Linked DNA regions of Mastigocladopsis repens PCC 10914. Each later gene encodes a partner of the first gene's protein in a complex. Links are inferred from orthologs where the notes say so. Each region holds a gene or a part of one and is shown in the gene's direction. Other genes may lie near its edges. The genes, in order: nuoH, ndhC and MAS10914_RS0122850.

Evidence for each region.
Region 2: the proteins of nuoH (region 1) and ndhC are in contact, whole or in part, in a cryo-EM structure (PDB 6KHJ), measured with the Thermosynechococcus vestitus proteins. The link is inferred for Mastigocladopsis repens PCC 10914 from one-to-one orthologs. Residues at the interface, in WP_126985484.1 of Thermosynechococcus vestitus: Gln8, Lys26, Trp29, Leu30, Pro33, Met34, Met37, Leu38, Leu83, Ile84, Phe85, Lys86, Glu87, Asp88, Val89, Leu90, Pro91, Ala92, Thr100, Ala104, Val107, Ile108, Phe111, Leu112, Tyr114, Ile115, Ile125, Ser126, Leu128, Phe133; in WP_126986108.1 of Thermosynechococcus vestitus: Gly6, Tyr7, Glu8, Tyr9, Phe10, Gly12, Phe13, Leu14, Ile16, Cys17, Ser18, Pro21, Ala24, Leu25, Ala27, Ser28, Leu31, Arg32, Pro33, Ser35, Arg40, Leu41, Thr42, Thr43, Tyr44, Glu45, Ile51, Gly53, Ala54, Trp55.
Region 3: the proteins of nuoH (region 1) and MAS10914_RS0122850 are in contact, whole or in part, in a cryo-EM structure (PDB 6ZJN), measured with the Thermus thermophilus proteins. The link is inferred for Mastigocladopsis repens PCC 10914 from one-to-one orthologs. Residues at the interface, in WP_096411122.1 of Thermus thermophilus: Ala224, Glu225, Gln226, Glu227, Ala295, Trp297, Phe298, Arg299; in WP_223903221.1 of Thermus thermophilus: Pro35, Ser36, Asp139, Gly141, Ala142.

What each region holds. Positions count from the first base shown.
Region 1 is NZ_JH992901.1:5,745,053-5,752,665, reverse strand. What follows is about bases 4,377-7,198. They hold nuoH (NADH-quinone oxidoreductase subunit NuoH), read left to right. Parts: upstream 4,377-5,139; coding sequence 5,140-6,258; downstream 6,259-7,198. Other genes in these bases: MAS10914_RS0127535 (NADH-quinone oxidoreductase subunit J), read left to right, coding at 7,054-7,198; ndhI (NAD(P)H-quinone oxidoreductase subunit I), read left to right, coding at 6,331-6,912; MAS10914_RS36325 (hypothetical protein), read left to right, coding at 4,814-4,939; MAS10914_RS0127550 (citrate synthase), read left to right, coding at 4,377-4,766. Also shown: alr (alanine racemase), read right to left, coding at 1-476; MAS10914_RS0127565 (HNH endonuclease), read left to right, coding at 751-1,248; MAS10914_RS0127560 (DHH family phosphoesterase), read left to right, coding at 1,662-2,942; phosphohistidine phosphatase SixA, read left to right, coding at 3,018-3,515; more of MAS10914_RS0127550, read left to right, coding at 3,630-4,376; more of MAS10914_RS0127535, read left to right, coding at 7,199-7,613. UniProt on the Escherichia coli protein: NDH-1 shuttles electrons from NADH, via FMN and iron-sulfur (Fe-S) centers, to quinones in the respiratory chain. The immediate electron acceptor for the enzyme in this species is believed to be ubiquinone.
Region 2 is NZ_JH992901.1:267,663-275,267, reverse strand. The notes cover bases 1,884-4,697. They hold ndhC (photosynthetic/respiratory NAD(P)H-quinone oxidoreductase subunit C), read left to right. Parts: upstream 1,884-3,016; coding sequence 3,017-3,379; downstream 3,380-4,697. Other genes in these bases: MAS10914_RS0103290 (NAD(P)H-quinone oxidoreductase subunit J), read left to right, coding at 4,100-4,624; MAS10914_RS0103295 (NADH dehydrogenase subunit K), read left to right, coding at 3,370-4,107; MAS10914_RS0103305 (rubredoxin), read right to left, coding at 2,418-2,753; MAS10914_RS0103310 (photosynthesis system II assembly factor Ycf48), read right to left, coding at 1,884-2,322. In the rest of the region: psaI (photosystem I reaction center subunit VIII), read left to right, coding at 140-286; MAS10914_RS32530 (photosystem II reaction center protein J), read right to left, coding at 478-597; MAS10914_RS32525 (photosystem II reaction center protein L), read right to left, coding at 672-791; psbF (cytochrome b559 subunit beta), read right to left, coding at 801-938; psbE (cytochrome b559 subunit alpha), read right to left, coding at 948-1,196; more of MAS10914_RS0103310, read right to left, coding at 1,300-1,883; MAS10914_RS0103280 (CRR6 family NdhI maturation factor), read left to right, coding at 4,893-5,366; MAS10914_RS0103275 (hypothetical protein), read right to left, coding at 5,432-6,199; MAS10914_RS0103270 (D-glycero-alpha-D-manno-heptose-1,7-bisphosphate 7-phosphatase), read right to left, coding at 6,820-7,407; MAS10914_RS0103265 (glycosyltransferase family 9 protein), read right to left, coding at 7,400-7,605. UniProt on the Escherichia coli protein: NDH-1 shuttles electrons from NADH, via FMN and iron-sulfur (Fe-S) centers, to quinones in the respiratory chain. The immediate electron acceptor for the enzyme in this species is believed to be ubiquinone.
Region 3 is NZ_JH992901.1:4,676,950-4,684,624, reverse strand. What follows is about bases 1-2,884. They hold MAS10914_RS0122850 (NAD(P)H-quinone oxidoreductase subunit H), read left to right. Parts: upstream 1-792; coding sequence 793-1,977; downstream 1,978-2,884. Other genes in these bases: MAS10914_RS0122845 (class I SAM-dependent methyltransferase), read left to right, coding at 2,094-2,884; rsmH (16S rRNA (cytosine(1402)-N(4))-methyltransferase RsmH), read right to left, coding at 1-642. Outside these bases: more of MAS10914_RS0122845, read left to right, coding at 2,885-3,308; MAS10914_RS0122840 (NAD(P)-dependent oxidoreductase), read left to right, coding at 3,630-4,502; MAS10914_RS30855 (NACHT domain-containing protein), read right to left, coding at 4,485-6,272; MAS10914_RS0122830 (hypothetical protein), read left to right, coding at 6,523-7,179; MAS10914_RS0122825 (RES family NAD+ phosphorylase), read left to right, coding at 7,386-7,675.

The sequences.
Region 1 (7,613 bases):
AATCTGGACATTCCCGTGTCTAATTTGACGTGTACGGGTAGGAAAGAGTTATAGTTTATGGCTTCTAGAGTATCAGCAAATACCAGAGCTTGCTTGGGACTTGTTAGTGTTGGCTGAAGTTTCCAGTGGGCGATCGCATGAATTTGCTCTGGAGTGTGGGTTGCACCTAAAATCAAAATCGGAGCTTTAATTCCGGCTTCTCGCAGTTGAATTGCTTCTGGAACCGTAGCGACTCCCAGCCAACTAGCGCCTGATTCTAACACAGTTTGGGCGACCTTAACTGCTCCATGTCCGTAGGCATCTGCTTTGACCACCGCCATAAGTTGAGTGCGTGATGACAGTATCTTTAAAAGCTGCTTGACGTTGTACGACAACGCTGCTAAGTCAATTTCCACCCAAGCACGTTGGGAGAACCAAGCGTATGTATCACACTGCTGATTGTAGGTAACACCAGAGGTTTGCTCGTGGCTCAACATCTTGACTGACTCCTCTCACACCGCTATCTAAGCTTCTAGGTCATCTACTATTATTCCCATGACTAGAATCTAGAGCTTGATTAATCTGGTAGTTTACCTCTCATCCTAAATCAACACAAGATTATTACGATAAACATGGACAGATGGGAGAATGATTTTTAACTTTTGACTAACTGTGTTTCTAACTGTTGCGAGACGTATAATTTTATTTCATCACCAAAGCTACATCTTTTTGTGTTAATATATGTAAAATTAATAGCTTGAGCGCTTATCAATGGGGAAGGTTTTAGTTCTAAACGCCTCTTACGAACCGCTCAATATCACGAGCTGGCGGCGAGCTGTAGTCCTACTTATTAAAGGCAAAGCTGAGCGAGTAGAATTCAATAATAAGCAACTCTACTCAGACTTTCCGCTTCCGACTGTGATTAGGTTACGCCACTATGTGCGCGTTCCCTATAAAGAGATTCCTCTGACTCGTCGGAACCTACTGCACCGAGACGGTCACACTTGCCAATATTGCGGTTACATGGGAGACGATTTAACTTTGGACCATGTCATACCGCGATCGCGTGGCGGGGGCGATACCTGGGAAAACATTGTTACAGCCTGTGTCCGCTGTAATGTGAAAAAGGGAAATCGCACGCCAAGTGAAGCTCACATGATGTTGCGCCACTATCCGCGCCGACCTTACAGCAGCTTATACTTTGAGGTCAGCAAACATCTTAAAAGTGGTATGCACCAAGAATGGCAAAAATACGTTATTGGACTCTGACAATTTCTGCGTCATTTGAACAAGGCAGGCAGTTGTCAGTTTTTTGCGTTATTGCCTTTGCTTGATGATTATGGCTTATCCTAAGGCTTGTCTTGGGCTTAAATCCTTGAAGCTAATAGAAGAGCCTGCAAAAATGCATACCAGGTTGGAGCAACTTTGCCACTATAGCATATGTCAACGCTAAAACAAGCAGGGTGCTTTCTAAATTTGTAAAAAAATCAGGGGGAGGTGCTAAAGGCGTTTTCCGTGCAAGTTATTAATAATAGATTCTTGACAAAAAATTAGACTGACAGATATAGTGTCAAGTCCTAGTATTTTTGCGAAGATCATCATGTGTGGCTGAAGTATAGAAGTACAAATTGTAGTATCTCTTAACGAAAGAAAGGAGCCTCACACTTATAAAAACGTTTCATATGCACTTTAATTCTTCCCTTACTCAGATAGAGAGTTTGCCGTTGACGAGTGACCTAACTCCAGACGATGGTGAAATAGACAAAGATTCAGTTGAAATTCCACTCACAAGGCACTCAGTTACAGCATTGGCAACTGATGGCAATTCTCTGGGTCAGCGTAACAATTCCTTGGTAAATCAGAAATCAGAAGAGCTACATAATACGTTTCTTGCACATAAACAAGAGCGCCAGTTGGTCATTCTTCAAGATTTTCCTGATCCTGATGCCTTATCATCTGCTTGGGCATACCAGTTAATTGCTCAAGAATACGAGATCAAATGTGACATCATTTATGCTGGTGCTTTAAGCCACCAAGAAAATATTGCTTTAGTAAAACTGACTGGCTTACCCGCCCAGCGATGGACACTACAAACACTCAAAAGCAAGGAGTTATCATCCTACCAAGGTTTCGTCCTCATAGATAACCAGGGAACGACTTCTCAGCTAGTACCTGTAGTGCAACAGGCAGGAATACCACTCGTGGTGGTTGTTGACCATCACAGTTTACAGAGTGATCTCAAATCAGAATTTTTTGATGTCCGTCCCTCTGTACGGGCAACAGCAACGATTTTTACCCAATACCTACAGGCGGGGTTATTGGCTCTAGATAGTAGCAGAAATCAACATATCAAATGCGCCACTGCCTTGATGCACGGTTTGCGATCAGATACTAATAGACTGATGCAAGCACAGGAAGAAGATTTTATGGCAGCAGCGTATCTGAGCAGATTTTATGACGCGCAGTTGCTGAACGCGGTACTACAGGCGAATCGTTCCAAACGAGTCATGGACGTCATAGAGCGATCGCTCAAAAACCGCACCGTACAAAATAACTTTTCCATTGCTGGTGTAGGTTACTTACGCTATGACGACCGCGATGCCATCCCCCAGGCGGCTGATTTTCTGGTGACAGAAGAAAACGTTCACACTGCTGTCGTGTATGGCATTGTTCACGATGAAGATGAAGAACTAGAAGTGGTCATTGGTTCCCTCAGAACGACCAAACTCACCCTTGACCCCGATGAGTTCATCAAAGAAGCCTTTGGACAAGATAGCAGTGGACGCTTTTTCGGCGGAGGACGGACAAGCGCAGGCGGGTTTGAAGTTCCAATGGGATTTTTATCTGGAGGTAATGAAAATTCTGCCTATGCGAAAATGAAATGGGAAGTTTTCGATTCCCAGATTAAGCAGAAGCTTCTGAGATTGGTCAATCCGAGAGATAACCCAATTCAACCAGAGTAGAGTCATCGGTCATTAGTCCTTAGTCCAGAGTTTCCGAAGACAAAGGACAAAGGACCAAGGACAAAGGACAAAATTGTGGAACTTTATTTAATTCGTCATGGTATTGCCGAAGACAAGCAACCAGATGTAAAAAAAGATGAGGAGCGAACGCTCACTAAAGAGGGGCGGCAAAAAACAGAGAAAGTTGCCCAGCAACTGAAAAAGCTGGGTTTGCATTTCGATTTGATTGCTACTAGTTCCTTAGTGCGAGCTCGCCAAACAGCAGAGATCCTCATATCTGCTGGATTGAGTTCTCAGCTAGAAGAATGTAAATACCTTGCCCATGATGGTGCTATTGACAGTTGGGTAGTGGATTGGTTAAAGCCGAGAAATTATTCACCTCAAACCCAACTAGCCTTGGTTGGACATGAACCCGATTTAAGTGCTTGGGCAGAAATTCTCGTATGGGGGCAAGCAAAATCAGGCTTAGTCCTGAAAAAAGCAGGTATGATTGGGGTAAAACTACCAGAAACAGGCTCACCTCTGGGTCGTAGTCAGATATTTTGGTTGACACCACCCAGGTACTTACTTTGACAGTAGTGTAACGTTTTTGCAAGAATGTCTCGGAAAACGATACTGTTATGGCGACCAAAATTTCTGGTAATTTAGCTTGAAAAAATCTTTCACAAAAAAGCAGATGGTGTTGCCATGATGGTGTGCGAATTCAAGCCTGGTTTGGAAGACATTCCCGCTGCCCAATCCAGTATTAGTAATGTTGATGGGCAAAAGGGAATATTGGAATATCGTGGCATCCAAATTGAGGAATTAGCAGAAAAAAGTACATTTCTGGAAACTGCTTATCTTTTAATCTGGGGTGAGTTGCCCACATCGGAAGAACTAGCAGCATTTGAGCATGAAGTTCGCTATCACAGGCGGATAAAATATCGCATTTGCGATATGATGAAGTGCTTTCCTGAAAGTGGTCACCCAATGGATGCCTTGCAAGCCTCTGCCGCTGCATTGGGCTTGTTCTATTCGCGACGTGACTTGGATAACCCTATTTACATTCGGAACGCCGTGGTGCGCCTGATAGCAAAGATTCCGACGATGGTGGCGGCGTTTCAGTTGATGCGAAAAGGGAACGATCCGGTACGCCCCCATGATGATTTGGACTATTGCGCTAACTTTCTGTATATGCTCAAAGAGAAAGAACCTGATCCACTGGCGGCGCGAATTTTCGATATCTGCTTGATACTTCATGCTGAACACACAATGAACGCCTCCACCTTCAGTGCTAGGGTAACAGCGTCCACGCTAACTGACCCATACGCAGTGGTAGCTAGTGCGGTGGGAACGTTGGGAGGACCCCTGCATGGTGGAGCCAACGAAGAAGTGATTCAGATGTTGGAAGAAATTGGTTCTGTGGAAAATGTGCGTCCCTATCTTGAGGATTGCTTGCAACGCAAAGCCAAGATAATGGGCTTTGGTCATCGCGTGTATAAGGTGAAAGACCCACGCGCCACCATTTTACAAAACCTCGCAGAACAATTGTTTGCCAAGTTTGGGCAAGACAAATACTATGACATTGCCCAAGAAATGGAACGAGTGGTAGAGGAAAAACTGGGGCATAAAGGAATTTATCCCAATGTTGACTATTATTCAGGTTTGGTGTATAGGAAATTGGGAATTCCTACAGATTTGTTTACACCAATATTTGCGATCGCCCGTGTTGCCGGTTGGTTAGCCCATTGGAAAGAACAGCTAGAAGAAAACCGGATTTTCCGTCCTTCCCAGGTTTACGACGGGAAGCACGACATTCCTTACATTCCCATTGAGCAGCGATAGAAAAGAGGAGGGGAAGAGGGGAAGAGGGGAAGAGGGGGGATAGGGAGATGGTGACAAGAGTAACTCTTGAGTTACCTCCGCCACCACTCCACCACTCCACCACTCCACCACTCCACCACTCCACCACTCCTCAACTTCCCCAACTCTCAACGACTGGGGGTTTTATTAGCTAATCCCAATCAAGACCATAAGTAGAAATTCAAGTTTTGGCTGAAGGGGCAATTCCCATGCAACGATATACTAAGCATGGGAATTGCAAAAAATCTTAAATTTTGCATGACTTAGGCAGAGATATTAGTGGGTGAATTTACAGTTATTAGCAAGCGTGGATAGTTGTAAATGACTATGAGTCGATGACTTAAAGAGCGGAAACATGAATTCAGGAATTGATCTGCAAGGAACTTTTATTAAATCCCTCATGGATTTAGGACTGCCATCTGATGCTGCCAAAGCGATTTGGATGCCACTGCCGATGATCCTGATGATCATTGGTGCCACAGTGGGGGTGTTGACCTGCGTTTGGCTAGAGCGGAAAATTTCCGCCGCAGCACAGCAGCGGATTGGTCCTGAATACATTGGTCCTTTGGGTTTGCTGGCTCCTGTAGCGGATGGTCTCAAACTCGTTTTTAAAGAAGATGTGGTGCCAGCCAAGGCCGACAGCGTGCTGTTTACCCTCGGTCCAATCATCGTTGTGCTGCCAGTGTTTGTGTCCTATTTGATTGTGCCTTTTGGACAGAATCTAGTGATTACAAACGTTGGGATGGGGGTCTTCTTGTGGATTGCTTTGTCTAGCATTCAGCCCATTGGCTTATTGATGGCTGGTTATGCATCCAATAACAAATACTCCCTCTTGGGAGGTTTGCGGGCAGCAGCGCAGTCAATTAGCTATGAAATTCCTTTGGCACTGGCGGTGCTGGCGATCGCTATGATGTCCAATAGCCTCAGCACCATCGACATCGTGGAACAGCAATCTGGCTACGGCATTCTGGGCTGGAACGTATGGCGTCAACCAGTCGGTTTCATCATCTTTTGGATAGCAGCCCTCGCTGAATGCGAACGACTGCCCTTTGATTTACCGGAAGCAGAAGAGGAACTGGTAGCAGGTTATCAGACTGAATACTCTGGCATGAAATTCGCTCTGTTCTACCTGAGTTCCTACGTTAATCTAGTACTTTCTGCCCTGCTGGTATCAGTTTTGTACCTCGGTGGTTGGGACTTTCCGATTCCCATCAACTTAATAGCTGGCGCTTTGGGAGTCAGCGAAACAAATCCCGTGTTGCAGGTTGTCACTGCCTCCTTGGGAATCACCATGACCTTACTCAAAGCATACTTCCTCATCTTTCTGGCAATCTTGTTGCGCTGGACAGTGCCACGGGTTCGGATTGACCAATTGCTAGATTTAGGATGGAAGTTCTTGCTGCCTGTTGGTTTGGTTAACTTGCTACTAACTGCAGCCCTGAAACTTGCCTTTCCCGTTGCCTTCGGTGGTTAGTCATTAGTCATTAGTAATACTCACGAGACTAATGGCAAAGGACAAAGGACAAAAAAGAGAGAGAGACACGATATGTTGAAGTTCCTCAAGCAAGTTGGTGATTACGCCAAAGAAGCGGTGCAAGCTGGTCGTTACATTGGTCAGGGTCTATCTGTGACCTTCGACCATATGCGGCGGCGTCCTGTCACCGTGCAGTACCCTTACGAGAAACTGATTCCGAGTGAACGGTTTCGCGGTAGGATTCACTTTGAGTTTGATAAGTGCATTGCCTGCGAAGTTTGTGTTCGGGTTTGTCCGATCAACCTGCCCGTCGTGGATTGGGAATTCGACAAGGCAAGCAAAAAGAAAAAGCTCAATCACTATAGCATCGACTTTGGAGTTTGTATCTTCTGCGGTAACTGTGTGGAATACTGTCCAACTAACTGTTTATCGATGACAGAAGATTACGAGCTTTCCACTTACGAACGCCATGAATTGAACTACGACAGCGTGGCGCTTGGTCGTTTGCCTTACAAGGTCACGAACGATCCCATGGTCACGCCGTTACGCGAACTGGTTTATTTACCCAAGGGCGTCATGAACCCCCACGGCTTGCCTGCTGATGCACCTCGCCCAGGGGCGCGTCCAGAAGACCTTGTAGAGCAAGAAAAATAAATGGTAGTGGGTAGTGGTTAGTCGTTAGTGGTGCTACTAACTACTAACTACTAACAAATAAGAAATGTACAGACGCGCCATGGCGAGTCGGCGACTGGCGTCGCGTCTGTACAACTAACAACTGACTGAGGACAAAAAACAGTGAATCTAGCGGAAGGAGTACAGATTGTTTCTTTTGGCATACTGGCAGTGATGTTGATTGGGACAGCACTGGGTGTGGTGCTGTTTGACAACGTCGTCTATTCAGCCTTTATGCTAGGAGGTGTATTTGTCAGCATATCCGGGTTGTACCTGTTGCTAAATGCTGACTTTGTAGCAGCAGCACAGTTGCTCATTTATGTTGGCGCAGTGAACGTGTTGATTTTGTTTGCCATTATGCTGGTAAACAAGAGGGAAGCTTTTGCACCCTTTCCCACGGCTTGGGTACGCAAAGCACTTACAGCTGTAGTCAGTCTAGGATTATTTGCACTTTTGAGTACGATGGTGTTAGTAACTCCTTGGTCACTATCTACTGCTACGCCTCCGGACAACACCATTGTTTTAATTGGTCAACATTTTTTCACTGACTTTTTACTGCCTTTTGAACTAGCTTCCGTTTTGCTGTTGATGGCAATGGTAGGCGCAATCATTTTGGCACGTCGCGAGTATCTGCCCGAACAGGTCATTTCCCCAGAACAACAGCAAGTTTTGACGTTACCAGA
Region 2 (7,605 bases), 5.5 Mb from region 1 along the record:
AATTTTGAATTGAAATATTATCCAACCCTTGACACTCCTATAAATTCTTACTGTGTTAAAAATCTTTAGAATTTAAAAAATTAGGGGAAAATTTGCAGTAAGCTCTTGTTGAATTGTAGTTCGATTTAATAGGAATCTTATGTACACAGCTTCGTTTTTGCCTCCCATCCTCATGTACGCAGCTTCATTTTTGCCTTCCATCCTCGTTCCTGTAACTGGTCTAGTTCTTCCGGCTGTAACATTTGCGTTTATGTTGTTGTACATCGAACGCGACGATATCGGCTAAACTAGTTAACTGACTTAACCATGAATTAAAAATTGACCGCCCCTCTTGTAGAGACGGGCGGCTTTTTTATGCTGATTTCTAATCGATTCTTCAACTGTTGTATTTAGCTACATCTTTATAGCTACTAATTGCTAATTGCTCATTGTCATTAGTACTTAGCAATTAGCAATTGTGTTCGGCTCAAATTACTCTTAAATTGAAGAACCAAGTCCAGCGTAGGCTCCGTAAAAGAAAATACCTACAACGGTAATTACGCCTAACCCTGCGATTGTCGCAACAACCCATAGGGGAATTCTGCCACTTCCAGACACAGTCTCTCCTCCCTTAATAAAAAATTTTCGACGAAAGTTAAAAAATAAACAGCGGTCAATAGCCCTCGTTCCAGTTAGTTAAAGAAATAACTGGAAAACAGAATCCCTAGAACGAAAACTAGTAGCAGTCCTAGGTAAAGAGAAGTCCGGTTAAGTTCAACTGGTTGATTGTTGGGATTGGGGTTTCTTTCCATGATTTTCTCCTAGCGTTGAATAAACTGCATGGAGGCGATCGCGCCTAAAAAGAATATAGTTGGCACAGCTAGGGTGTGAACTGCAAGCCATCTGACTGTAAAAATTGGATACGAAATTGGTTGATTGATATTATTTCCGCTAGTCATGATTTCAAACTACTCTGCCTTAAATTGCTCTACTTGTTGTTTTGCATCAAAACGGTTATTGACAATTGGCAATTCCTGCCGTATTTGTGTGTAATACTCATCAGGGCGAGGTGTACCAAACACATCGTATGCCAAGCCAGTGCTGACAAATAACCAACCCGCTATAAATAGTGCAGGGATGGTGATGCTGTGGATCACCCAGTAACGAACGCTAGTAATAATGTCCGAAAATGGACGTTCTCCAGTAGTACCCGACATTTATATCCCTACCTTCACAAAGATTGTTATTGAGATCATTATCCTACAAAGTTAAGAAAGAGTTACACCTCGTAACTTCTTTCTCATTAATAAGCACAAATACTCAAGACCCCTCTGACTTAGAAGCAGCTGCGATATTGGGATTATATTTCAGTAAAACACCGCGATCGCCAATAACAAACCCCTTTTCTGGGTTGAGAAACACAATCTTGTAAAAATTTGCGGGAACTGCTTCAACCTCACGGTCTTTTTCCCAGGTTTTACCGCCATCCGGACTCCGCAGCAAATTAGCGCTACCGCCACTTACCCAAATTTCCTCGGGCGTGCGATAAGCCAAATCGAGTAAGCCCCAGCTGGTAGAGAGTTCTGGATATTGAGATTCTAGCCACTCTTGGGGGTTAGCTGGGTCAGTAAACTGTACCTGACCACCCCGTGCTAACATCCACATTTGACCATTTTCGGTAAATCCCATATTTTCTACCCGTCGGGAACTATTCCGGTTATGAGGTATCCAAGCATTTAGCCCTGGTTCCCAAATCGAGTAGAAGTTACCCTTTGCAGAAACAGCAACATATTTGCCATCAGCAGAACGTTCTATGTTACGAACCACACCCACGGCTTCTTCCACCTGCGCTTTCCAGTTTTGACCGCCATCTGTGGTTCTGTATATTGCTCCCACATTTGTAGCCATCTCAGCTTTGTTTTGTCCAAGTGCCACAATACTAACAGGACTACCTGGTAGCTTTTCACTCAAGGGAATACGTGACCAAGAACGACCTTTATCAGTGGTATGTAACAGTAGAGAAGGTTCTCCAGCTATCCACCCCTCTTTAAGAGCAAAACTGATAGTGTTAAATCGGTATCTTTGGTCATCCAGTTTTAATTCCAGAGGTTGCCAAGTCTCACCACCGTCTTTTGTTTCCAAAAGAGTAGCATTACTGCCTACTAGGAAACCATGCTGAGGGTCATCAGTAAAGGCAATATCCAGTAGTTTTGCGTCTGTTGGGACGGAAATAACTTCCCAAGGATTGTAGCTGGTTGAGGAGACATGACTACAACCAACACACACTAGGATGACCACGAACAAAGCCAGTATTCGTTGGCAAATTTTCACAATTGAGAGCATCTGTATCTGTTAATTTTTTTTGAATTTGTGAGTTTGTGTATGGGTTTGGTATGAGGTTCGCATTGCCCACCCTACTGTTCTGTTAAGAGCGCGTCTTATTTTAAGCCGTAGAGACTCATAAAAAACAAAAAGGCAACAGCCAAAGCCCCGAAAATCAGAAGATTCTTCTGGGTGGGTGTGAGGGTATTCACACCTAAACCATATTTCAAATTTTCTTGAAAGCCAGATGCTTGACCAGCAGGACCAATGTTCGCAAAAGAAGTCTTTTTGACACCGCAAACTGGACATCGCCAAGTAGAAGATAATTCTGCAAAGGGTGTCCCAGGGACGATATCATGCTTGTCGTCCCCCTTCAGAGGTTCATAAACATAACCGCAGGCACGGCATTCATAGCGGTCTAACGCGGTCGTCTCAACAGCTTGTTCGCTCATGGCTCTTAGCGTTGGTGAGAGGGAAATCTTAAATATACGTTAAAAATTATGACATAAGTGTTAGGTTTTTCTATCTTAAGCAAAAACCAATCAAATCATCTCCAGCTCGGTTTCTCAGGATTCAAAAAAGTCAAAAAGATATAATGTAAAAGAAGGTTAACCTTCGGGTATGTGCGGAGCGCTGGCTTGCCAACGCAGTGGCTCCCCTCCCAAGAGCACTAGTCTGACAAATTTATTAGCACTAAAAGCGGTAGAAATTCATTGTGTTTGTTCTTAGTGGTTACGAGTACCTTCTAGGCTTCTTCATTGTCTGTAGCCTAGTGCCTGCCCTAGCTCTATCAGCGTCCAAGCTCCTGCGACCAAGTGGTCGCAACCCAGAACGGCGCACCACCTACGAATCCGGCATGGAACCCATTGGTGGAGCCTGGATTCAGTTCAATATCCGCTACTACATGTTCGCGCTAGTCTTCGTCATCTTTGATGTAGAGACTGTATTTTTGTATCCTTGGGCGGTTGCCTTCCACCGTCTTGGGCTATTGGCATTTATTGAAGCGCTAGTTTTTATTGCAATTCTTGTCGTTGCCCTAGTGTACGCATGGCGTAAAGGAGCTTTGGAATGGTCTTAGATACTAACATAGAGCAGCAGCAAAAAGAGCGCATCCTCAACCCGATTTCGCGTCCTACAGTAACCCAAGATTTGTCAGAAAACGTCATCCTGACCACGGTTGATGACCTCTACAACTGGGTACGGCTTTCTAGCCTTTGGCCCATGCTGTTTGGTACCGCTTGCTGCTTTATTGAGTTTGCGGCTTTGATTGGTTCCCGATTTGACTTTGACCGCTTTGGTCTGATTCCCCGTTCTAGCCCCCGCCAAGCTGACTTAATTATTACCGCAGGCACAATCACCATGAAGATGGCACCTCAGCTTGTGCGTCTTTATGAGCAAATGCCAGAACCAAAGTACGTAATTGCTATGGGTGCTTGCACGATTACTGGCGGTATGTTCAGCGTGGATTCCCCCACAGCAGTGCGTGGAGTCGATAAACTGATTCCAGTGGACGTTTACTTACCCGGTTGCCCGCCCCGTCCAGAAGCGATTATTGACGCGATTATTAAGCTGCGGAAGAAGATAGCAAATGATTCGATGCAAGAGCGGAATCGGATTACGCAAACCCACCGCTACTACAGCACAACTCACAACCTCAAGCCCGCAGAGCAAATTCTCACGGGTAAGTATTTGCAGACTGAGTCTCGCATTACACCGCCGAAGGAATTGACGGAAGCAATAGGTATGCCAATTCCACCTGCTCTTATGACACAGAGGGTACAAAAGGAGGAAACCAACCGTGGCTGAAGAATCGAAACCAGTACCAGCAGAAGAACAATCACTGGTGAAAGCGGGTGAAGTTTCCCAATGGTTGACAGAAAACGACTTTGCCCATGAGTCTCTAGAACCAGATCATAGAGGTGTAGAAATCATTAAGGTAGAGCCAGATTTTTTGCTCCCAACTTGTACTGCACTGTATGCTTACGGGTTTAATTACCTCCAGTTTCAGTGTGGCATTGACACTGGACCAGGGCAGGAGTTGGCTAGTATGTATCACTTAGTGAAACTCAGTGATAATGCTGACCGTCCCCAGGAAGTACGTCTCAAAGTGTTCCTTCCACGGGAGAACCCCAGAGTGCCTTCAGTGTACTGGATTTGGAAGGCAGCAGACTGGCAAGAACGCGAGTCCTACGATATGTTCGGCATCATCTATGAAGGACATCCAGACCTTAAGCGGATTTTAATGCCAGAAGATTGGGTCGGTTGGCCTTTGCGTAAGGATTACGTGTCCCCTGACTTCTATGAGTTGCAGGACGCTTATTAGAGCGGTTGTACCCTATCCTCAGCCCCTCTTTGTGCTCCAAAGAGCAGGGCTGTTTCAAAGTCATGAGAGGAAATCCAAAATTCCATTTTTTCGTTCTTCATTCGTGAGCAATTCGAGAAAGGGAAATGAAGGATTAAGACTTTCAGATTTTCTTTAATGACAATGAAACTACCCTGCCCTTTCTTAACTGGGAAAGAGGTAAGGGATAAGAAAAGTTTTTTGAGCCAGAAAAGAGTAGTATGAATTGTCGAGGCTATTTTTTGACTCGATGACAATCACCATCTCACTCAATACTGACTGCATTAACAGCTTGGATCTCTCCCCTGTAGTGACAGAGATTGAAAAACTGCTGCAAGAGGGGGCGATCGCATCCCACGAGCAGCAGCTACGTTTTGATATAAACTATGTCTTACAACCAGGCGATCCACGGGAACTCTCAGAAGTCCCAGAAGTGCGGATGTGGTTTATCCGCCTGGATACTCGCTATCCTTGGTTACTATTTTTACTTGATTGGCAAGCAGGGGAATTTGCCCGTTATGCAGCTATGCTTGTACCGCATCAATTCAGCACCAGAGAAGGTATTCAGTACAACCCTGAAGCTTTGGAAATCTTTTTGATGCACAAGCTGTTTGTTTTAAATGACTGGTTACAACAGCAGGGCATTCCTAATAAATCTCGCCTCCAGTCGATGGCGCAACTCCTAGGTTATGAGTTAGATGATGCCTTGTTTGAGATGTTTTAGTGATTAGTCATTAGTAAAATAAGCCACTAATAACTATGACTAATTTTTTAGTCCTTAGCTCAAGGCTACTTAATACGGCATATGAGTTTTAATGCTGTACTAAAAGCATATTCAACTGCTTTCGATTTAGTCGGTAATGCCGCTTGCCAGATGCGATAATCGTTATATTCAAGAATCAAATTTGCCATGTCATGGATTCTAATCTTCCTTAGCACATCGTATTGAGCAGATTCAAAATCTTTCAGGGTGCGACCGTTTTCTAAGACTTCTTGTGCAGCTTTAATAAAGCCATTGAAAACGGATCTCATGTATTCTTTGCCAGCACGTTCTGCAAATATAGTAGATGATTTAAACGCCCTAAATTCTTCTAAGAGAAGATTGGCGATTTTTCTCCCTTCTTGAGTATTCCAACCCGAGGGGAGTTGAACATCCAGATATTCATCTTGAATGTATTGACATTCAATATACTCCTTTATATCTACTGCTACTTGAACTATTTTATAACCCGCAAACAAGGGCTGTAAAGAATTTGCACTTGTATCAATAGATGAGTCTGGGAAAACTTTTTCTTCACCTACTGGACATTCATAGACAAGATATGTCCAAATTCCTGCTGAGTGATCTACATCAATGCTTTGAGCTTGGTAGAAAGTCATTGTTCCATCTTCTTCACACCTAAAACAGGCACTTTCTACATCTCTTGACGTATAGGGATGCATATTTTTGGAAAAGTGCATGAGCGTTCTAAAAATGCCAGTAATATGTTGAGGTTGGCTCTCTACTTGGATGTAACGTTTTCCACTGCTCACAAAGCTATGTACTCGAATCGCCATCTGTCTTTCCTTGTAATATTTCGTCACATTCTTTTTCGATGCACCAACCTGACAGCAAGAGGGAAGTGAAGGAACACATAACATGGCACCTAGATCTACCCGTAAGCTAATTACACCTGATAACATGGCAACAAGCAGTTACCAAGCAGCCGAGAATCCTCAGCTTGCTGCACTGAGGTTACTAATCTTTGTTCTAACGTAAATTTTTAGTTGCACTTAATTAATTTCGTAACAAGACTTTAAACTCCCTCTTGTGTCGATTTTCAAGAGCCATTGTAAGCTTATTTATTAAATAGCTTAGTGTTAACTTCACAAATTAGGCTCAAAGCTTTACTCAAGCTCAACTTCCAACTTATACTCAATTACAAAAGAACGCATCAAATGTATACCAAGTTATACAAAAGAATTCATTCTTTGTAAGAATTTACCTAAAATTTTTAGTTTATGCTAGTCATTAGCAAAAAATCTTTTCTCAACTAGAAGTTGGGCAAGAACTCAGGCAATTTTGTCAGTAGATAAGCTAAAATCCGCCTTTTTAAGCGGATTTTATCTAGCAATAGCCAAATTGGTACAAGTGGTACTGAGGTGAAGCTCAGTACCACTTGTTTTGTTGTATTTTTTTACACCTGTTGCTGGTGCAAAATCCACTCAACGGCTACAGCCAAATCTTTGGCAATGTAATCTGGTTTTGTGTGGTGCTGGTAATCACCAGCCAAAACGCGATCGCCAAACCCGGTTTGCACCAAAATACCCACACAACCAGCATTGTGCGCCATATCTACATCCGTCGCTTTGTCTCCCACCATAAAACTGTGCTTCAAATCCAAATCATGTTCCCAAGCCGCTGCGACCAACATCCCTGTGTTGGGTTTGCGCCAGGTAGACCAGCGAGTGTATTCTGGGTCTTTACCACCTTCTGGTGGGCTGAGGTAGGGACAATAATACAAAGCGTCTAAGAACGCCCCAGTTTCCTCTACCAATAATCGGCAAAGTCGCTGATGTAACGCTTGTACGTGAGTGTCTGGATAATAACCTCTAGCTGGTCCAGATTGATTAGAAACCAGACAGCAAAAAAGACCTCGGTCATTGATCTGGCGCACGGATTTTGCTACACCGGGAATTAAATGTAAATCTTCTACGGCGTGAATGTAGCCAGCCTCGACATTTAACACACCATCGCGGTCTAGGAATACAGCAGGTTTACCCACCCCAAATTTTCTCCAACACAGTTTTAGGTGAGATATCTGCCATCTTACCCGTAGAGGATTTAATGGCAATAAATTTATCGCTTCTTGGCAATAACTTCGCTGGGTTTGTCGGACCAAATAAGGCGACAGTATAAGTCTGTACCGCTACACTCAAGTGCATGGGTGCGCTATCAGTACATAGCATTAAATTTGCCCCAG
Region 3 (7,675 bases), 1.1 Mb from region 1 along the record:
GACAATTCGCAGCGCTTGAAAAACACGGGTAGCGGGGTGAATTCTCCCGTAACGGTATTTAGGGGGAACACAAGAAGCGATCGCCTCAGCTAATTGCGTCGTAGTATGAATTGGACGCCGTTCGACAATACGTCTGGCTATCCGCCGCGATAACCTTTCTTCACCGTATTTAAAGAAAATATCTGCTAAATGAGCTTCATCCCAACTATTAATCACATCAGCAGCCGTGAGAGGTTGTCCCCTATCCATCCGCATATCCAAACTTGCTTCGCGACGAAAACTAAAACCCCGTTCTGGCGTATCCAAATGGTGGGAGCTAACGCCTAAGTCGGCAATTATACCATCAAACAGACTATAAGGAAACGCGTAGGAAGCAAAGTTGCTATAGATAAATTTTATACGCTCCCCAAACATCCCTAATACCTTTTGCGCCGCCGCCAAAGCATCCTCATCTTGGTCAATTGCCGTTACTCGAGTATCCGGTGCAGCCTCCAAAATCAAACGACTGTGACCGCCACCACCTACCGTTGCATCTAAATAATGCCCACCGGGACGGACAGCCAAACCCGAAATCACCTCTCGACTCAACACAGGCACATGAAAAAATTCCTGTGCCTCCATTCCCTGCATCTCACGCTCCATATAATAATAGTTGAATAAGTGCAACAAAACGAAACATCAAACAAGACCCACCAACGACCAACCTCTCTCCAACTTAACGCTAACTCCGCGCTCTGTTGCGGCTGTACGGTTCAATTTTAAAATTTTCCAAGACCGGAGAACACTGATTTTATGGCAAGATTAGAAACCCGCACCGAACCAATGGTGCTAAACATGGGTCCCCACCATCCCTCCATGCATGGAGTGATGAGACTGATTGTCACCCTAGATGGCGAGGATGTGGTTGATTGTGAACCGGTAATTGGCTACTTACACCGGGGAATGGAAAAAATTGCGGAGAACCGCACCAACATTATGTACGTCCCCTACGTCAGTCGGTGGGACTATGCAGCCGGAATGTTCAACGAAGCCGTCACCGTTAACGCACCAGAAAAACTAGCAAATATTCCTGTCCCCAAACGCGCCAGCTATATCCGCGTCATCATGCTGGAGTTGAACCGCATCGCCAACCACTTACTGTGGTTTGGTCCATTCTTGGCTGACGTCGGTGCTCAAACTCCCTTCTTCTACCAATTTCGTGAACGGGAAATGATTTACGATCTGTGGGAAGCCGCCACAGGTTACCGGATGGTCAACCATAACTACTTCCGTATTGGTGGCGTAGCGGTTGATTTACCCTATGGTTGGGTTGACAAGTGCCTGGACTTTTGCGATTATCTATTACCTAAAATAGACGAGTACGAGCGCTTAGTGACTGACAACCCCATCTTCCGCCGTCGTGTTGAAGGGATTGGCACTATTTCGCGCGAAGAAGCCATTAACTGGGGACTTTCTGGTCCAATGTTACGCTCTTCTGGGGTGAAGTGGGACTTGCGGAAAGTTGACCACTACGAATGCTACGACGACTTTGACTGGGAAGTGCATTGGGAAACCGCCGGCGACTGCTTCGCCCGTTATGTGGTGCGGATGCGGGAAATGCGCGAATCTGTAAAAATCATTAGACAAGCTATCAAAGGACTTCCCGGTGGTCCCTACGAGAACCTAGAAGCCAAGCGTTTAGCAGCAGGGAAAAAATCCGAGTGGGATGGACCTGATTACCAATACGTCAGCAAGAAAATTGCTCCCACCTTCAAAATTCCCAAAGGTGAAATCTACTCCCGTGTAGAAAGTGGCAAAGGTGAACTAGGAATTTATTTGATTGGCGATGATAACGTCTTCCCCTGGCGATGGAAGATTCGCGCAGCCGATTTCAATAACGTTCAAATTGTGCCTCATTTACTTAAAGGCGTGAAGGTGGCGGATATTGTCGTCATTCTGGGTAGTATCGACATCATCATGGGTTCTGTAGATAGATAATAGAATTCCGTTCCTAGAACACTGGTTCAGTATTCAGACTTAGGGCTAAAAAACCAGGTTTTGTCGTAGAGACGTAGCATGCTACGTCTCTACATTATTGCTTTGACAACAGTATGATGAATTCCAATCCGGCTTTGTGTGAAGTCATTGCACACCGTATTGCTACCAGTTCCCAAAAGCGAATAACTTTCGCCGAATTCATGGACATGGTGTTATATCACCCTGAACTTGGTTACTACTCCACCAAGGCGGTGAACTTGGGAAAGCAAGGCGATTTTTTCACTTCTGTCCACCTTGGTGCTGACTTTGGCGAATTGCTTGCGGTGCAATTTGTCCAAATGTGGGAGATTTTAGAGCGACCTGTCCCATTTTCTTTGGTAGAAATGGGAGCAGGTCAAGGACTATTAGCCTTGGATATCCTCAAATATATTCAGCAGCAGTCCCCTGATTTTTGGAATGCTCTAGATTATGTCATCGTTGAAAAATCTCCTGTTTTAAGGCAAGAACAACAGCAACGCTTACAAGAATTTTCTGTGCGCTGGTGTGATTTAGAGGAGATACCAAGTCACTCTATAACTGGCTGCTTTTTTTCTAACGAGTTGGTGGATGCTTTACCCGTGCATCAATTTGTTCTCGAACAAGGGAAACTGTGGGAGATTTTTGTAACAACACAACAAGAGTCAAAAACCCTCCCATCTCCCCCCACTCTCCCTACTCCTCTACCATCATTTGTAGAAATTGCAGATACGCCATCCACACTCAAGCTTTTGGAATACTTTAACCTTGTGGAAATTAATATCAGTGATTACCCTGATAGTTATCGTAGCGAGGTTAACTTAGCCGCTTTGGACTGGTTGAGTTTGGTGGCGAACCGTTTGCAGCGTGGATACCTGTTAACTATTGATTATGGTTACTCTGCCAATCGTTATTACAACCCAAGGCGATCGCAAGGGACGCTACAGTGTTATTACCATCATCAGCGCCATAATGACCCGTATATCAATATTGGGGAACAAGACATAACGGCTCATGTTGACTTTACCGCTTTGGAACGATGGGGTGAGCGGTGTGGATTAGATAAAGTTGGTTTTACGGAGCAAGCGTTGTTTTTGATGGCTTTAGGGTTGGGAGAACGAATTTCCGCCCTCTCTTACACAGAACAACCCATCTCACAGTTGCTGCATCGCCGGGATGTCCTGCATCAGCTTTTAGACCCTTTAGGACTGGGTGGGTTTGGTGTCTTAGTTCAGAGCAAAGGACTGACAACTGAAGAGGCTGCACAACCGTTGAAAGGACTCAGTGTGCCAGAACAAATCCAAATGCAAATGTGAAAAGTTAAGCGCTATTAACAGTATGTTAGTGATTATTGGTCTACCATAGCAGTAATTACATTAAAAATAATAACTTCAGGAGAGTAATAATTATGACTCCTCATGACCTGTTAACGCTAGTAACCCTACTGACTCCGGGAATTCTACTTTCAGTGCTGATTATGGTGACATTTGCGGCAGGTGGCTAATTACGAGTTACGGGAGATGAGGGAGTCATTTCTCCCTCTACTCTTTCTACTCTCCCTACTCTCCAATACCTACTCTTCAAAGAATTAAAATCAAAAGATTGAAAAGCAAGCGCTTACCAAGGGAAGGTGAAAAATGAAGGTAGCATTTCTGGGGACTGGATTAATGGGACTACCAATGGCTCAAAGGTTGTTAGAGGCAAATGTAGAGGTGATTGCCTATAACCGCACCCCAGAAAAATTAGAACCACTCAAAGCAGCTGGTGCTGAAGTCGTAACACACTCCTACCAAGCAATTAGTGCTGCTGATTGTACCATCATGATGCTGAGTAATGCCGCAGCAATATACAATGTTTTGCTTTCGGATAGAGCTTGGCAATCTGTCGCCGGACGCAGCATCATTCAAATGGGGACAATTACTCCCACAGAAAGTAAAGAAATCTCAGATGCAGTGGTTGCTGCTGGTGGAGAGTATCTAGAAGCACCGGTTTTGGGTAGCATTCCAGAAGTCAAAGATGGCAAACTGATTGTGATGGTAGGCGCACACCAAGAACAATATCAACGCCACCTAGAGTTATTCAAACATTTTAGTCCAGAGCCTCTACTTGTAGGTCCCGTAGGAACTGCGGCGGCGCTGAAACTGGCGTTAAATCAACTCATTGCTTCCATGACAACAGCTTTTGCCCTGAGTGTTGGTTTTGCCCAACGTCAAGGTGTTAGCGTAGATCTATTCATGTACATTCTGCGCCAGAGTGCTCTTTACGCACCGACTTTCGACAAAAAGTTGCAACGGATGCTGGAGAGCAATTATGCTAATCCCAACTTTCCGACAAAACACTTGATGAAAGACGTAGATTTGTTTATCTCAGAGGCAAAATCGACGAGTTTAAATCTCAGCAGCATTGAGGGTGTGCGGGACATTATAGAGATGGCAATGAAAATGTCATTTTCTGATGCGGATTACTCATCAATATTTTCTGCCATTAATTCATCAACTGACGGTGCTTGAGCCTTTGTTGGGCAATAGCAAAGTATCCTCAATTGACTGTCGCACTTGATGAGTGATGTAACAATCACTGTTGAGGCAATCGATAAGCAACTTTTTAGCGTCCTCATACTGCTTTTCCTCGCTTGCCAAAAGACTGTCGAGTTGGCGTTTCATCAATTGCAACAGCTTGTCTGCGTTTGGCAACATTTCCACTGCTAGTAAAAAGACTTCTCGCCAGCGCTTCTCACTCATATGGCGGACAAGGTTTTGCAAAGCTTCTTCAGCATGATGAGGTGGACTAGAAACAATTTTTTTGGCAGCCAAGTATTTCTGAAAGATGATATGGGAAAAGGAGTAAATACCCCTTGCCCGCTCAACAAGTAAACCATGCTGAACTTCAATCGACTTCAAAATATCTTCGCTGTCAACTTGAAGTGTTTCTAAAAAGGTGCTACCCTCAGGTAATGTATGGATATGATGGGAAATCCTTGCCTCAATAGCTTTTTGCTTGAAGAAATACTCGCTACGTTCAAAGGTAGTCCAAGCAATTTGACTTAACAAGTCTTCTTTATGCTGCCGGGATTGTTTGTAAACCTGATTTCGCTCAATGCCGCGCTTATTATCCCATTTTTTCAGTAATAAATCCAGCCCTTCTTGATAAAGCTCACAACGATTAGCTGGAAAGTCAACTCTTTCCTCAAACACCAGGCACAAAAGGGTTAGCAGTAAGGGATTGGTCGCTAGTTCTTTGAGTGGTTGATGTTCTTGCAGCTTTTGCACAAAGCGTTGTGCTTTTACCGCATCTTGACCTTGAAACCATTTGGCGGCAAAGCTAGCAATTTGTTCGTCATCAAAATCGGCAACTTCCACTTCGGTGAACTGTTCAAAAGTATATTCCTGTGCTGCAATCCGACAGGTTATCACTATAGAATTGGCAAAAAACCGCGTTGCAACAGCGCGAATTTCCTGCAACACTCGATCAAGGTCGGCTTGCCTGACTTCATCCAATCCATCGAGTAAAAGTATCGTTCGCCCCTGACTCAGCAGTGTTTGAACTGCTTGGGGTTCAACAACTCCACATTCCTCAAATTGTGCTGTCATGTAGTCCAACAAGCTTGGTTGTCCGCTAGTCTGGGCAAAGTCCTTCAAGGTGATAAAAATAGGGACAGTATTACACAGAAACTGACCTGAGTTGCATTGCGTTGCTACCCATTTCAAAAATGTCGTTTTGCCCGAACCTGGTTTTCCCCAAATCATCAGCTTGTCGTAGCATTCTACCGCTTCGAGTCCTAGGACTTGTTCTTGGGAAATGTTGCTCAAGCTAAAAGGCTCAAAGTTCTCCTCGTCACAAGCCTCGTACAATTCTGGAATGGAAAGCCGTTTGCGTCCAGTGACTCTTTCTAAAATATTCACATCTGTGTATATGCTGTCCAACCTCATCGGCTGCTCTCTATCAAGCAAGCGTATTATGCCACAACGCCTCTGAACACTCTCATGAACTTTTTCTCGTACCGTCTGCACCAGACTCTCTATCTGATAAGTACTTGCTGCATCATCTACATTTGGAATTGAGCATAAACTAGCAATCTCAGCCCATTCCAGTCCTAACTTTTCGCAGATTGTGACAAAAATGTAGCGGTCAACAGCTTTCCCTTGGAAAAATTTGCTCACTGGCTGACGGCTAATACTTAGTTCTTCTGCTAACGCTTGTTGTGTAAGTGAATTACGAATGAGGGCAGCTTGCGCTTTTTTAATTCCCTGATCAGATGCTTGAAGTGAGCGTCTTGCCATTATACCCTAGAAGAAATAACTTTTATAGTTTAATCTGCTATTTTTTTATCCTTAATGCACAAGTCATGCATATCTCATACATAAATCAATCATAACACTTACCGGAAATCACTCAGCCAAATGTGATTCTAGAGATGTAGGTTCTGGACATCTCTTACACACAGGAAGCGAATACAGTGACAAATTATCAGTTGTCCAACAGCCTTAATCAGCTTATACATGTTCTTGTCCATCCCCAAAGGAGGGGATTATGACTGCAATAACTCTCTCATACACAGACCAAGATTCAACCAAACCTGTCACAACGACAATATATTCTCGTTCAACAAAAGCTGTAACACCACAGCGGCTACAACTCATTGCAAAGGTTGTGAAGGCTCTCAGTTGTTTACCGCAAGATGAGATTAAATGTTTAGCAGATCAGCTTGAAATGACCCATGACAAGCCAAAGTCATCTCACAATAACACTGACTTGGCGGCAAAACTTGGTGTCGATCCAATCAGTGAAGATGAGCAAAGAGAATTAGAACTTGCTGCTCTGAAAAATTATTTTGAGTGGAGACAAGAGTTACTCAAAGATTCATTCTCAGCATCTGAAGTAGCTAAACTGCTGGGTGCAAAAAGTCGTCAGACACCACATGATCGACGGAAAAATAACAGCTTAGTTGCAGTTGAAGATAATGGTGTTTGGAAGTTTCCACGCTGGCAATTCGATCCTCACGGTTCAGACGGCGTTATTGATGGACTACCAGATGTCTTAAAAGCTCTCAAGGTTCCTGCTTTATCGCAAATCAGTTGGTTAAACCGACGCAACCCAGCTTTAAATGGTCTAACCCCTGTACAAGCGCTGAAGCATGGTCAAAAAGATGACGTAATTGCTCAAGCAAGGGCTGTAGGAGTTATATAGCTGGTAGGGGGTTCACTTTGGGAACTCAACGACTGATAACAATATCCGAAATTACACCTAGAAGATAACCGTAAATACACTAAGAAAAATAAAAGATCCGGAATGACCTCAATAGGTTTCCGGAATTACCTGAGCGGCTTTTGAATCTCTGGATTAGACTGGGCTTTGAAGTTTCGGTCTTATGACGGCTCAAGAGTATTGAAACATTGAGTGTCAAAATTTTGTCAGTCAATCCAGATTTAGGAGTGATAAAGGTGGTAAAAATCTTGCTTCCGCCTCCTCGGTTTACGGAACCACAATTTTATGTCTTAGACAAGAAAACAAAACTTTTCAGAATTTTTCGTCCCGAATACAATCCAACTGCCCTTACCTTTCGTTCTTGGGGTCCACTTTTTCGCTTTGACCATCACCGGGGCAACCCGCCCACACCTAACTATGACATACACAAATGCGAACCGTGTGATGATACAGAACGTCGGATATGCTACGTTGCGCT